DNA from 2 places in the Cohnella sp. GCM10012308 genome. Region 2 is predicted to be linked to the other one. Evidence: a T-box and tRNA genes for the amino acid it is inferred to sense, from the RefSeq annotation. Region 2 holds a T-box; the other holds one or more tRNA genes.
The links. The T-box of region 2 lies ahead of ACFOTD_RS03625 (valine--tRNA ligase). A T-box ahead of a tRNA ligase gene usually reads a tRNA of that ligase, here a tRNA-Val.

Region 1 (7,449 bases), on a different contig from region 2:
CCACCCCACGGCAATTTGTCGTATTGGGCGAAGCAGGGCGTCCTGCTGCTCAACGCGGTACTAACGGTGCGGGAAGGCGAGGCCAACTCTCATAAGGGGCTAGGCTGGGAGAGGTTCACCGACGCCGTCGTAGCGGCGTTGAACGAGCGGGAGGAGCCTCTCGTGTTCATCTTGTGGGGTAGCCATGCGCAGAAAAAGGCGGCATTTATCGATAATCGCAAGCATTTCGTGATCGCTTCGGCGCATCCGAGCCCCTTGTCCGCCCATAACGGCTTTTTTGGCAGCCGGCCTTTCTCCAAAGCGAACGAATACCTGGAGCAAGCCGGTCTTGAGCCGATCGATTGGTGCGTGCCCGAGCTGGCGGCTGGAGAGCGGGAGCTTATGCGCCGGGAGACGGCGGCGTCGGCGGAGAGAATCGATACGACCGGGCGGGAATAAATCGCTGCATGCAAAAAAACGAAGAGCCGTCGGGGGATTCCCGGGCGGCTCTTTTGTACGGAATGGTACTATTTCGCCGCGCCGCCGAGAACGGGGGTGTAGGCGTTGCTTACATAGACGGACGCGCTGACGGTCGTAATCACTTGCGGATAGAATTTCTCCGGATCGGGCTTGACGACCCGATAGGTTACGATTGCCTGCTTATCCTTAAACGCAACGTTCGTGATCTCGATGCCGTAGCCAGGATGCGGTGCTTGGGCGGAGATCGTGACCTTCGTCGCTTCGCTGCCGTACGCTTCGGTCGTCAGCTTAACTTCAGTCAGCGGAGAGGCTGGTTGCTCGGGCTCCGCAGGCGGCACGGGCTGCGTGTTTTTGACGAACGCGAGCGCCTTGGCGAGGATGACCGCGGCTTCGCTGCGGGTGATGGCGTCCTTCGGACGGAACTTCCCGTTGTCGAGAGACGCGATTTTGCCGACGAGAAGCTTTTGGACGCTATCCATGTAGCCTTTCGTGACCTTATCTTCGTCCTTGAACGTTTGGTACATTTCGATCCAGGCATAATCGCCCTTCTTGCTGATCGCCTTAAAAATCCAGTGCGCGAATTGCTCGCGCGTGACTTTGCCGTTCGGGTCGATGTCGCGCGGGATCTCGAGGCCGTTCAGGTTGGCGATGATAAAGGCTTTGGCATAATACGCGTCGTCCTTGACCTTCGTAAAGAAGTCGCTTGCTTTGGGCTCCTTGATAAAGCGGATGTTGTCGATGTTGAGCCCGAAGCCGTTCACGATAAGCAAGACGGCCGATTGCGCAGTAAGCGCGCTTTTCGGCTTGAACATCCCGCTGCCGTCGCCTTTGATCAGGCCTTTCTTTTGAAGCTGCTCGATGTAGCTTTTGCCGGCGTCCTTGTCAATATCGTTGAAGGCGAACGCGGAGCCGCTTGCGGACAGGGTGAACAGCAAAACGGCGAGTAGAACGAACAAGCTCTTGTACGATTTTTTCATAATCGTGTCCTCCTTGTATGGATTGTTTTTCCCGAACGGTCAACCACTCAAACGCAAGCGTGCGGCGAAAGGTTGCAGCAAATAAAAAGGAAGCCTCAAGGGCTTCAGGTCGCTAGCGGTCATGAAATAAAGCTATATCTACATTGGACCTCAGACTGCGGCTTGATTTTCTTTCCCGTCATTTCGAAGCCGGACCCTGTTCTTCGTCCCGCCGTTGAACTTGCCTGCGATTCGTCTGCCCAGCTCGATTGATGGCAGCTCGATAAATTTATAGCCCAGGTAACCCGCGGCGAAGGATATGGCGACCGCCGAAGGGAGTAAGAGATAAAATGAGGCGCGGCCATAGAAATAATGCATAAAGGAGAGCAGGATCAGGAAGTGGTACAAATACAGGCTAAACGAAATTTTACCGAGAAAAACAGGCGTTTTGCGCGTAAGCCAAAAGGTTGCCCGGGGCGATGAGAGGGACAAGACGAGAAGGGCGCACACGCCGACAGCATACAAGTAGTCTCCGGCCATCCAACCATAAGGGAACGTCGCTTGGACGCCTGCCAGACTTTTCGCGACGAAATAACTGTAATTATAAACGACAAAACCGGCGATCCATAAAGCCCAACGGATATGCGCGAGGCGTCTGCCGATAAAATCGATGAGCTCGCTTTTGTATTTGGCGATGAGCATGCCGAGAATAAAGAAGCACAAGTAATGAAGCGTGTCGCCTGCGTTGATATGGGCATATGAGATCGTCAGTGCGGACAATACGGATAGCGCCGGAAGCGCCATTAAGGTTGCTCCCCATTTACGGGCCATTAAGATCAAGACAACGAAAGGGAAGACAATCGAGATCCGCATTTCATGGACGAGCGTCCAGATTACGCCGTTCAAATCGACGGTTCTAAAAGGGCCGATCGCGATCGCATGATTGACGATTTCTTTGGCGGTGAGCGAATGCGTCCAATTGGCATTGTATGCGGGCGCGAACAGGTCGCTTTGGAATTTGGGGGCGAAGGCCAGCAAAGGTATTGCAGCCGCGATACTTATGATATAGGGCACATATATTCTGAAAAAACGTTTCACGATATAGCTGCCGTAAGCGACCTTCCGGCTGCCGAGAATGGGCAGGGAGAGGACGAAGCCGCTGAGCACGAAAAAGAAGATGACGGCCGCATGCCCGTTCAAAAGAAAAGCGAATGGGGAAAAGGGGGAGTCGAAGAGCAGGGTTTCCCATGTCGAATGCTCCGCATGAACCGCGTAAACATGCCCAAGCAGGACAATCGCCGCGGCTAACCCTCTAAGCGCATCCAATTGTAAGTAACGATTTTTCATTAAGTAAGCTCCTCCGAAGAGATGATGGATACATTTTGTATCATTTTCCGAAGATTGTCAACGCTGGTTTGCGATTCGAAAATAAAAAAGAGCTCTCGATCGAATCGAGAACTCTGTGTCGTTAAGTATGGTGATCTGAACAGGGATCGAACCTGTGACCCCTACCCTGTCAAGGTAGTGCTCTCCCAGCTGAGCTATCAGATCATGTTTGGTGGCGACTTGATTGATTATAGAGGAAGATTATCGCCGTGTAAAGTGTTTTTGAAAAAAAATATTCGAAGCTCCAAATCGGCGAGTCGACTGATCGCCGACCCGCGATTTGGAGGCGGCCGCATTACGTATTTTTTTTGGCTTCGGCAGTCCAGGAGCGGTTGACTTGCTGCTTGAGGTGGACGCGTTCCTTATCGAGCAGCTTGTCGATCAGCTGATCCTCGCTCATGCCTTTGGTTTTGCCGATCTGGGCGATCGACTTGCCTTTCTTGAGCTCGTCGATCAACTGAGCCGGCGTCATGCCCAGAACCTCGGCCATGTCGTTCAGGCGGCGCTGGTGCTTGCGGCCGTGGTGATGACCTTCGCGGTGCACGCGTTCTGCGTTCGGTACCGGCGCGGCAGCAGCGGGCGTTTGAGACTGCCGGGAGACTGCGGGATCGCTTCCGGCCGGAGTCTCGGCACTGGCCTTGCCTGCCATCGTGGGGGAGGCGAGCGCCAGCAGCAGCGTCGCTGCGAGCAGCGCGTTGCGGCGAGAAGTTTTTAACATGGTGAATTCCCTCCTTCGGATGTTATTGTGAGCAGGAGAGCCTGACTTTAAACGGGGTGAAAAGAAATGGCAGGAAAAATCGACCGCGGTGGAGCGTGAACGAAGGGAGGCGCCGTATAAAACGAAAAAAGAAGAGAGATGAAGAGAGAAGGTGAAATGAAAATAAAAAGAAGCCCTGCAACGCAAGGCTTCTGTCATTGAAAAGTATGGTGATCTGAACAGGGATCGAACCTGTGACCCCTACCCTGTCAAGGTAGTGCTCTCCCAGCTGAGCTATCAGATCGTATCGGAATCGGAAGGACTTTTATATAATAGCAAGACAAGCTATCGAAGTCAATAACTTTTTTCGTTTGAATTTTCGCCGCTTCGGGATGATTCGCTTAATCGCCGCGTAAACTGGGAATACCGGCAACTAAGGCTAGTATGGACAGAATCGGAGGCGCTTCCCGGGAATGGACAATATCCCGTTGTTAACGCTATGGCTCGTCTTGCTGTTCGGGCTGATCGGCACGGTGCTGATTGCGGTCGTGCGGCTGCTCGATCGCGAAGGATAGAAGCGGCACTATCGGTACAGACTGGGGATATCCGAGAGAAGAAAAGAGGAATCCCCGATGAACGTTCGCAATCGTGGCCGCGCTCGTGCGGCCAAGTTATTGATTATTGCCGGAGCTTCTGCAACGCTTGCCGGCTGCAGCCTGTTTCCCAAGCCGGAAGATACGGCTCCCGTGTTAACGACCGTCTATGCGCCGTCCGTAGAGAATGACGTCTATTCGTCGTTGTCGCCTTCCCACTTTTTGGAGTAAGCTTTTTTCGTTACCCATATCGTCAGCCAGATAATGATGGCTACGATGATGGCAGCCCCGATCCACAAGCCTGTCAAGTTGGTTCTCCTCCTTCTTGCATGAAGCGTCTTAAGTTAAAAGCTGTACAAGCGGTGTTGTTCGACGAACTTCATCTCGCCGCTGCGGCCGACGTAAGCCGGTTGCGCATCTCCGTAATGCATCAGATAGATTTTGCGCTGCAAATCCTCAGGCAGCGTCAACAGCTGAGGAAGACAAGTATGTACGACGCCCGGCGGCTCCAGCTGGCAGTCGTGGAAAATCGTCTCCACGCCGCGCTCGGCGACAAGCTGCCGGAGCAGCTCGGGCTCGAAAATCATGTCGGACGAGTAGAAGAAGGACGGTCCGAATAAGATGGAGTAACTGAGCTTCCCCGGAATATGCGGCGTGCGGAGCAGCTCTGCAGTGAGTCCGGGCAGCACCTCGTATGCCGTCCCTTCCTGCAGCGGCCGGACGTCGAAATAATCGGACAGCGAGAGCAAGCCTTCTTGCTCGAGTCCGCCCCGAAGCGAATGCTCCCACAATATGCCGGTCAACGAATCTGCGATATATAAAGGAATCCGCCGTTTGAACTGGAACTTTAGTTGAAAGGCGAGCTCCTCAAGTCCGCCGACGTGATCCGCGTGAATATGGGTGATCAGCACGCCGTCGAGTTCCGGCAGGGCGATGCCGAGCTTGCGCATGGCGACATGCGCGGTCGTCCCGCAGTCGAGCAGGAGCTTCTTGCCCCCCGCGTACACGATGGCGTTATTATTGTAAAATTCCTTGGCGAACGCGCTTCCGCAACCCAGCATCCGAATATCCATCAGCAGCCTCCCGTGACCAGTCCCTACGAGCACCCGACCGTAAATTCTAAATTACTGTACCATAATTTATGAGGTAGCAGAAGATGTCAATTCCCATACCGGACCGGCAGTGGCGTCCGGGCGTCTGCATGCATAAATTATCCTGGCGCTCCGCACACGGCCGCCGGGGGAGAAGCGCGAGATGAGCAAGCCAGCCAGCCAGACCAAAAGCGCTAAAGGCGGAGCCAAGAAAAAAGCGCACGCCGAGCATGTCCAGCCGCAGATGAAGGTCGTCTTGTCGGACGTATGCGCCGTATGCAAGACGCCGTGCGCGAGAGGCATCGCGTACCTCGAACGGATGTCGAAGCCGGGCGCGCTCGGCAAGGGCGTCCCCTGCGTCCTTACGCTTCCCAAAAAAGGGTGAAGCGAAAGGGGAAATAAACGGAAGGGGAGAGCATTTCCCGGGCAACCGCATATTCCGAGCCGTCCTGCCGACAATTCGGATTATCGGTCGAATCGTCCCGAAACTTTAATCTCTCCCCTTACCGCAACTTTTGCGAACGGCAGCGGTATATACGTTTACATACAACAAAATATCGTTTGTCAACTTGCGGCGAAATCGGAGGGATAGGTAATGAAGCTGCGCAGGCTTCTGATATTGACCGTCGCGCTCTCCCTGGTCGGCGGCTCCGCCATATACGCGGACACGATCGTGCAGAAGGTGCGGATCGTCATCAACAAGCAGGAGCTGGACGACCAGGGCATGCTTGAGGACGGCAAGGCTTACGTAGGCGTCCGCAGCCTGGCTGATATGATGAAGGCGCTCGTCATCTGGGACGACTCCTCCAAGAAGGTGTCGATCGTCAAGCCGAACGTTCACATGTTTTTGATGGACGGCAGCAAGCCGTTCGGGGGCGTGGAGCGCGGCAAAAAGAGCTTTAAGGTATTTTCGCAGGTGGACAATCTGAGCGTGTCGATCAATGCGTTCAAGGTGACGATCGCCGATCCTTACGGGGACGAGAAAGAAATCGAGACGCATACGAGCAAGGAAAGCGACTTCCCGACGGACAAGGATAACTTCTGGTTCACGAGCGGCGACTATGCCTACAACTTCAGCAGCGTGGGCAAGTACACGATCCGCTTCTGGATGAGGTCGGCCGACGGCGGGTCGTACCAGGTCGTGTCGGAGAAGACCGTATTCGCCAAATAAGCCGCGCCAGTCGCGGAATCGTGCAAGGCCGCGGACTTAGGATCGCGGCTTTGTCGCGTCGTTTGACCCGGTAGTGGGTTAGTGATAGGATAGGGCGAAGACTAATTTAACCGATGAACGGAGGTTCTCCCATGAGCGATCATGTTCATGACGAAAACTGCGATCACGAGCACGATGAAGCCGTATTCGTCGTGACCGACGAGGATGGCAACGAGCACGAGATGGTGCTGGTGTATACGTTCGAGAGCGGGGACCAAGCTTACGCTGTGCTGCTCGACCGCAACGATCCTGACGATGACGGCGTCATCTTCCGGATCGAGGAAGACGGCGAGGACGAAGTCCTGGTCAACATCGAAGACGATGAAGAATGGGAACGCGTTATGAAGGTGTACGAGGAACTGGCCGCGCAGGAAGCGGACTGACGCTCACGCAAAAAAGCCAATCCGTTCAAATGGGCGACAATGCCGTCATTTGAAGGATTGGCTCTTTTTATGTCCGTTTAAGAGATGGCGGTCTCCTCGACGATGACTTTGACGAACTCGACGTTGCGGTCTTCGGGACCCTTGACGGGCAGCCCGACCTCGAGGTGATCGACGATGTAGTCGATGTTGTCCTGGGAGATGACCTCGCCCGGCAGCAGGATCGGAATGCCCGGCGGATATACGTAAATGAATTCGGCGATGATCCTGCCCGCCGACGCGCGGAAAGGCACGATCTCCGTCTCGCCGTAGAAGGCGTCTCTGGGAGTAAGGGAGAGATGCGGGATCTGCGGGATCTCGACGACCAGCTCCTTGATCTCGCCTTTGCCCATATAGCTGTCGGACAGCTCGCGCAGGGCGGAGAGCAGAATGCCCATCGTCGCATCGTCGTCGCCCGGCGTCACGAGACATAAAATATTGTACATATCGCTCAGCTCGACCTCGATCCGGTGCTTGTCCCGCAGCCAGTTCTCCGCGTCGTAACCGGTGATGCCCAGATGGCGGACATGGATCGTCAGCTTGGTCTGGTCGTAATCGAAGGTCGCTTCCTCGCCCAGGATATCCTCGCCGAAGCAATACAGTCCGGGGATTCCGTTGATCTCCGATCGCGCGCGCTC
Region 2 (7,449 bases):
CGACGTGATTCCTACAGCGTTTCAAGCCGAAGGTTTGCTGGAAAGTATGGCGGACAAGTTGGAGCCGGGTCAACGGGCGCTGCTGCCCAGGGGCGATCTGGCCCGCGGCTTGTTGCCTGCAGAGCTCGCCAGAGCGGGCGTCGAAGCCGTGGAGCTCGATGTGTACGAGAACAGACTGGTCGTTCAAGAGGACGACACGATTGTCGAAATGCTGCAAGCCGGCGAAATCCATGCGGTGACGTTTACGAGTTCTTCAACAGTGGTTAACCTCCTAGAAGCATTGCGCCGGCTTGGCGTCGAGCGTCCGGCCGACTTGCTGCAAGGCTGCGTGATCGCGTGCATCGGACCGATCACCGCGGGCACGGCTGAAGCGCATGGACTTCAAGTGACGCTGACGGCCGAACAATCGACGATCGAAGGCTTGCTGGCGGCGATGTTGAAGCATCGCGTCGCCGGCAAAGAAATTCGTTAAAGAAAGGTTCTGATTCGAATGACTACATCTATCGTGCGCCATCGCCGGCTCCGTCGGACGGCAGGCATCCGCAATCTGGTCAGGGAGACGCATCTTCACGTGCACGACCTGATCATGCCGATCTTCGTCGCCCATGGCGACAACGTCAAGACCGAGATTTCTTCGATGCCGGGCGTTTTTAACCTGTCGCTCGACCGTCTGGACGCGGAGATTGAAGAGATCGTGTCCCTGGGCATTCAGGCGGTTCTGCTGTTCGGCATTCCGGCGACCAAGGACAGCGTCGGAACAGGCGCTTACGCGGAAGACGGCATCGTCCAGCAAGCTACCCGCAAGATTAAAAAGCTGGCGCCCGATCTGGTCGTAATCGCGGACACTTGCTTGTGCGAATTTACGGATCACGGGCACTGCGGCGTCGTGCACGAAGGAGACTGCGGCGCGGTCGTGGACAACGACGAGTCGCTCGCGCTTCTGGTGCGCACGGCCGTCTCTCAAGCGCAAGCGGGCGCGGACATCATCGCGCCGTCGAATATGATGGACGGGTTCGTCGGGGCGATCCGGCAGGGACTCGACGAAGCTGGTTTCGAGGACATTCCGATCATGTCCTATGCGGTCAAGTACTCCTCGGCCTACTACGGCCCCTTTCGCGAAGCCGCCCAGTCGGCGCCGAAGTTCGGCGATCGCAAGACGTACCAGATGGACTCGGCGAACGCGCGGGAGGCGCTAAGAGAGGCAGAGACGGACGTGCGCGAGGGAGCGGACATGCTGATGGTCAAGCCGGGACTCGCATATCTTGACATCGTGCGGCTGCTCAAGGAACGTTTCGACCTGCCGCTCGTCGTATACAACGTCAGCGCTGAATACGCAATGGTGAAGGCCGCGGCGATGCAAGGCTGGATCGACGAACGCGCGATCGTCCTTGAGACGCTGACGGGCATGAAGCGTGCGGGCGCGGACATGATCATTACGTATCATGCGAAGGATGCCGTTCGGTGGATGAGCGGCCGGTAAGAGGTTGTTGTCGAGTATAGCGGCAAAAAGTGCCGCTAATGTGCCTGGCGAGCCGTGCCATGGGCGGCATAGCGGAAAAACTTGCCGCTAAAGTGCCGGGCGAGCGGGTCGTGAGCGGTCTTAGCCATCATCATTAGCGACACGCAGCTGCTTCAGCCCCGCAGCTTGGTCAAGTTAAGCGTGTACTGGTTCAGGCCGAAGGCTAGCACGCCTTTGGCTTCGAGCTCGCGGAGCACCTCGGACAATACTTGCTTGGATACGCCGGCCAATTGAGAGAGTTCGTCGTAGTTGAGCGCCAGATGGATGCGGATGAAGATGCCGTCGCGCTTGCCATGCTGGTTGGCGAGATTGATCAGGTTCTTGAGCACGCGCGTGCGGTCGTCCAGGAAGGTCAGATCGCTCACGTGCTCGTTCGTTTGCCTGAGACGCCGGCTTAGTTCGGCTAGGATACCCTTCGTAATATCGAAGTGCGTTTCCAGCAGCCGCATAAAATCGTCGCTGGCGATCTCCAGCACGAGCGACGGCTCGAGCGTGCGGGCGGACGCCGAACGAGGCAGCCCGTCGAGCAGCGCAAGCTCGCCGAAGCTGTCGCCTCCCGCGACGACGGACAACACCTTTTCGTCGCCGCCGGCGCTGCGCGTGAAGAGCTTGATCGATCCGCTCAGCACGACGTAAAAGACGTTGCCTGGATCCTTTTCCTGAAAGAGGATGCTGCCTGCGGGTATGCTGCGCCGCCTCGCGATGCGAGATATATGTTCGAGCTGCGGATCGCTGAGCTTGTCGAATAAAGACACCTTTTTAAGCCATTGAATCATGATGGAGCCCCCAATGCCGCACGTTTGATGATTCAGTTTACCATAGTCTTTTCCATTCCAGATAGCAGAGGTGTGCCAAAATGAGCGAATCGCGTCAAATCCGGTCGGATTCTAAGTCCAAAGCCGCATTCGAGCGGGCCAAAAGATCTATTCCCGGCGGCGTTAACAGTCCGGTCCGCGCCTTCAAATCGGTCGGCTTGACGCCGGTCGTCATCGAACGCGGCCAAGGCAGCCGAATTACCGATATCGACGGCCAGAGCTATATCGATTACGTATTGTCCTGGGGACCTTTGATCGCAGGCCATGCCCATCCGGAAGTCGTCGAAGCGATCAAGCGGACCGCTGAAAAAGGAACGAGCTTTGGCGCGCCGACCGAGCTGGAGACGGAGATGGCGGAGCTTGTATGCGCCCGCGTGCCTTCGATCGAGGTGGTCCGCATGGTCAACTCGGGCACCGAGGCGACGATGAGCGCGATCCGGCTAGCTCGCGGATATACCGGCCGCAGCCGGATTTTAAAGTTTGAGGGCTCGTACCACGGGCATGCCGACAGCCTTCTGATCAAGGCCGGTTCCGGCGTGGCAACGCTCGGCCTGCCGGACAGCCCGGGCGTTCCGGAGAGCATCGCGTCTCACACGATTACGGTTCCGTACAACGATCTCGCATCGGTCAAGCTCGCATTCGAGCGGTACGGCGAGGAGATCGCGGCGATCATCGTGGAGCCTGTTGCCGGCAACATGGGCGTCGTCCCTCCGCTGCCCGGATTTCTGCAGGGCCTTCGGGACGTAACGAAACAACATGGCAGCTTGCTCATTTTCGACGAGGTCATGACGGGCTTTCGCGTGCACTTGAACTGCGCGCAAGGGCTTTACGGAATTACGCCCGACCTGACTTGTCTCGGGAAGGTCATCGGCGGCGGACTGCCGGTCGGCGCCTACGGCGGCCGGCGGGAACTGATGGAGCGGATGGCGCCGGTCGGGCCGATCTACCAAGCGGGCACGCTCTCGGGCAATCCGCTAGCGATGGCGGCGGGGCTTGCCACGCTCAAGCTGCTCGATGAGACCGCTTATCAGCGCTTGGAGCGGCTTGCCATGCGTTTGCAAGCGGGGCTCGACGCCAATGCGCGCGAATACGGCATCGGGATGACGATCAACCGCGTCGGCTCGATGGTCTGCCCGTTCCTTACGGACAAGCAGGTCATCAACTTCGAGACGGCGAAGCAATCGAACACGGAACGATTTAAGACGTTGTTCGGCAGAATGCTCGATCAGGGCGTCAACCTGCCGCCTTCCCAATTCGAGGGCTGGTTCCTGTCCATCGCGCATAGCGAGGACGACATCGACGAGACGATCGCGGCGCACCGCGCTGCACTCGGCAAGTTTTAATCCGGACGACCCGGAAGTCCATAGGCATGCCCACCTTTTTAGAGCATATAGATAGATAGGGAGTGAAGCCTGCCTCCGGGCGGTTCGGGCAGCGGATGCTCCAGGGCACGCGGGAACAGGGGCTTGAACCGGCCTCTTCGCGTCGACGACGGAGATCTTGGAATCGCAAGTCAGGCATACGGCTGTTGCTGCCCTTTGCAGCGAAGCGGCCGTTGCTGCCGGGGAAGCAGGGACTCTATGCCGAGAGGGGGAGACCTGTCGTGACGGAATCGTCGAACGGATTGAGATTCGATATTTATGAACGGGTGCAGCTGGCCAGCGATGCCTTGTCCATCGACACGCTCGAGGAGATCGAGCTGTCGCCGCACATCGAGGCGTTGGAACAGGAAGATAGCGTGCTGCTGCGGGGATATTTGCTGCTCAGCGGTACTTACCGGTCAATCGGAGAGGCAGAGGCGGCGGGCACGCTGGAGCATCGCATCCCGGTCGAAATCTCCTTGCCGCAGAGCCGCGTGCGCCAGCTGGAAGAGCTGGACGTCGAGATCGACCACTTCGACGTCGATCTGCTCACCGAGCGCTCGCTGAACGTGACGGGCGTGCTCGGCTTGCGGGGCGTGCAGACGGAAGCTCGCGAAGCGCCGGCATGGCGCGAGGACGAATTTACGGTCGCGCACGACGCGCCGGAGCGAGTGTCGGCGCCTGAAGCGGATCGGCGCGACGAAGTCAGCCAAGCCTTCGCGCTGCCGCCGCTTGGCGATTTTGCTTTCGAACAGGCGGAGGAAGCCAGGGAGAGCGAGACTTTTGGCGGGGCGCCGGAAGCAGGTCGGACGGAAGCCTCTTTTTCCGCGGGCAACCAACCTCAAGCGCCGGTCTATTCGCAGCCCGGGCCGGTATACTTGCCGCCTGCTTGGACGGATCCGGGCGCCGCTCAGGATGCGGCCGCATCGCCGGTCTGGTACGAGCAGCAGCGTGCGCGCGCCGAAGCCGAGGCGCGCGCTCGCGAGGAGGCGCTGCTCCGGCAGCAGGAGCTCGCTCAGGTCGCCGCCGAGGCGCTGGAGCGGCAGCTCGCCGAAGCGACAAGGGCGGAGGCCGAGGCACGCGCTGCCGAGGAAGCCCGCGCGTACGAGCTTGCGGAGCGGGAAAAAGCCGAGCATGATGCGTTTGAGGCATCTGCGCAGGCGGAGCGCAACAGGCAGTTGGAGGAAGAGCGGGACAGGCGGGAAGAAGCCGAAGCTTGGGAGCGGCTGCTCGCCTATCAGCGTCTCGAGGAGGAGCCGGCGGAGTTTATCGCGCCAGCCGAGACCGTTCCTCCGCAGTCCGAGCCTCCCACTTACCCGCAGGTATACGAGACGAATATCTCTGCGCCTCCCGCGTGGCCCGGCGTCGAGAGCGACGCAGTTGCGCAGGATCAGACGGAAGCGGCCGAAGCGGACGACGCGTCCAAGTATGAGCAACGCCAGCCGGACCCGGCCGGACCGAAGCTGGGATTGTCCGGCAAGGGGCCGAGCGGGGCGGAGTCGGCTTTTGGCGTCGGCATCCTGTCTCAGCTGGGCGATAAGGGAGCGATTCGAGAGGCCGGTCTGAAGGCGGCCGAAGAAGCGAGGCTAGCCGCGCCGCCCGAGAATCTGCAAAATAACCGTGCCACGGGAGACGAGATCGAATGGACGCGCCTGTTCCTCGCCAAGGACGCGGGCCAATCGTTTCGCAAGGTGAAAATGGTGATCGTACAGTGCGAGGATACGCTCGACGGCATCGCGGGCAAGTACCAGCTGCAGTCCCGCGAGCTGCAGCTGTACAATAGGCTTCCCGATCCGCATCTGGCGGAAGGGCAAGTGCTCTATATCCCTTAAGCAAAGAAGCAGTTCGCCCTGCGGCCGCCTTGGCCGCAGGGCGTCTTCGCGTTCCGCCCGCTCGGCCCCTCGCCTCGTCCGAGTCCCGTCCAGTCCTTTCCTCGCCCGAACCCGCAGTCTCTTCACACGAGTCGCTCGCCCGTCCGGTTCCAATGGCTCGCCGTCCGGCCCGAGTCCCGCTCACGTCCGGTCCGAGTCGCTCGCCTCGTCCGCTCCCGCCGCTGCCGCCACAGGTTGACTGCATGTAGCCGTACGGGTATGATAGGGAAATAAGACATGGATAGGGATCAGTAAGCAGTCGTACCCTTCAGAGAGCGGAACCGCTGCATTGCAGCGCTGCGAGGTTCCGCAGGTAGTAAGCTGCCGAAGTCGCCCTGGAGTTTCCCGTTCGAACCGAGCACGCCGTAGAACGGGACGGCCGCAGCCGTTATCTTGCGTTCGAGAGCCGCATGTTGTCCGGATGGAAGATGCGGAATGAAGGTGGTACCACGGAAGTTCAACCTTTCGTCCTTTGCGGCGGGAGGTTTTTGCTTTTTTTCGGGGTCTCGCCCTGAACCCGAGCGCGCTTCGGCGGCGCCGTCCCTGTTCGAACGGGGCGCGAAGTGCCGAAGGCCGATCGCCAATCGTCTGATCCACGTCCCTGGAGGTTGTGAACTAATGAGCGACATCAATCAAAACAAACCCCTTGAACTGCCAACTACGTACGACCCGACCGGTGCCGAGCAGAAATGGTACGAGGCTTGGCTTGAAGGCGGATTTTTCAAAGCCGGCTCTAGACCGGATGCGCCCAAATACACGATCGTCATCCCGCCGCCCAACGTGACGGGCATGCTGCATATCGGCCATGCGCTCGATCTGACGCTGCAGGATATCCTCATTCGTTTCAAAAGGATGCAGGGCTTCGACGCGCTATGGGTGCCGGGTACGGACCACGCGGGCATCGCCACGCAGACGAAGGTGGAGAGCAAGCTTCGCGAGGAGGGGCTGTCCCGTTACGATCTCGGACGCGAGAAGTTCCTTGAGCGCGTCTGGGACTGGAAGGAGCAGTACGCGGGCTCGATCCGCAAGCAATGGTCCAAAATGGGCCTCAGCCTGGACTACTCCCGCGAGCGTTTCACGCTTGACGAAGGATTGTCCAAGGCGGTTCGCGAGGTGTTCAAGCGCCTTTACGACAAGGGCTTGATCTACCGCGGCAAGCGTATCATCAACTGGGATCCGGCCGCCAAGACCGCGCTCTCGGACATTGAAGTCGAATACAAAGAAGTGAACGGCCATCTCTACCATCTGCAGTACCCGCTCGCGGACGGCAGCGGACATCTGACGGTCGCGACGACGCGGCCCGAGACGATGCTGGGCGATACGGCGGTAGCCGTGCATCCCGAGGACGAGCGTTACAAGCACCTCATCGGCAAGATGCTCCGGCTCCCGATCGTCGGACGCGAGATTCCGGTCGTCGGCGACGAGTATGTCGACAAGGAGTTCGGCAGCGGTGCCGTCAAGATTACGCCGGCGCACGACCCCAACGACTTCGAGGTCGGCGCCCGCCACGATCTGCCGCAGATCATCGTCATGGACGAGAGCGGACGGATGAACGATCAGGCCGGCCCGTACGAGGGTATGGACCGCGCCGACTGCCGCAAGGCGATCGTCAAGGACCTGCAGGAGCAAGGCGTCCTGATCCGGATCGAGGATCACGTTCACCAGGTCGGCCACAGCGAGCGCAGCGGCGCCGTCGTCGAGCCTTACCTTTCGACGCAGTGGTTCGTCTCCATGAAGCCGCTCGCCGAAGCCGCGATCAATGCGCAGCGCTCGGGCAATGGCGTCAACTTCGTGCCGGATCGCTTCGAGAAAATTTATCTGCACTGGATCGAGAACGTACGCGACTGGTGCATTTCCCGCCAGCTCTGGTGGGGACACCGCAT

Region 1: it encodes a tRNA-Val, which carries the amino acid that the T-box ahead of ACFOTD_RS03625 (valine--tRNA ligase) is inferred to sense. The anticodon was not compared.

What each region holds. Positions count from the first base shown of each region.
Region 1 covers NZ_JBHRYU010000001.1:495,273-502,721, reverse strand. The annotation lists gene ACFOTD_RS02345 (uracil-DNA glycosylase) at 1-438, shown strand, start outside; gene ACFOTD_RS02340 (S-layer homology domain-containing protein) at 507-1,436, opposite strand; gene ACFOTD_RS02335 (acyltransferase family protein) at 1,587-2,762, opposite strand; tRNA gene ACFOTD_RS02330 (tRNA-Val) at 2,891-2,966, opposite strand; gene ACFOTD_RS02325 (hypothetical protein) at 3,097-3,519, opposite strand; tRNA gene ACFOTD_RS02320 (tRNA-Val) at 3,727-3,802, opposite strand; gene ACFOTD_RS02315 (MBL fold metallo-hydrolase) at 4,436-5,170, opposite strand; gene ACFOTD_RS02310 (hypothetical protein) at 5,346-5,567, shown strand; gene ACFOTD_RS02305 (stalk domain-containing protein) at 5,778-6,353, shown strand; gene ACFOTD_RS02300 (DUF1292 domain-containing protein) at 6,485-6,775, shown strand; gene ACFOTD_RS02295 (aminotransferase class I/II-fold pyridoxal phosphate-dependent enzyme) at 6,853-7,449, opposite strand, start outside.
Region 2 covers NZ_JBHRYU010000002.1:70,444-77,892, reverse strand. The annotation lists gene cobA (uroporphyrinogen-III C-methyltransferase) at 1-472, shown strand, start outside; gene hemB (porphobilinogen synthase) at 491-1,480, shown strand; gene ACFOTD_RS03640 (Crp/Fnr family transcriptional regulator) at 1,633-2,295, opposite strand; gene hemL (glutamate-1-semialdehyde 2,1-aminomutase) at 2,376-3,677, shown strand; gene ACFOTD_RS03630 (LysM peptidoglycan-binding domain-containing protein) at 3,938-5,527, shown strand; T-box leader at 5,796-6,042, shown strand; gene ACFOTD_RS03625 (valine--tRNA ligase) at 6,185-7,449, shown strand, end outside.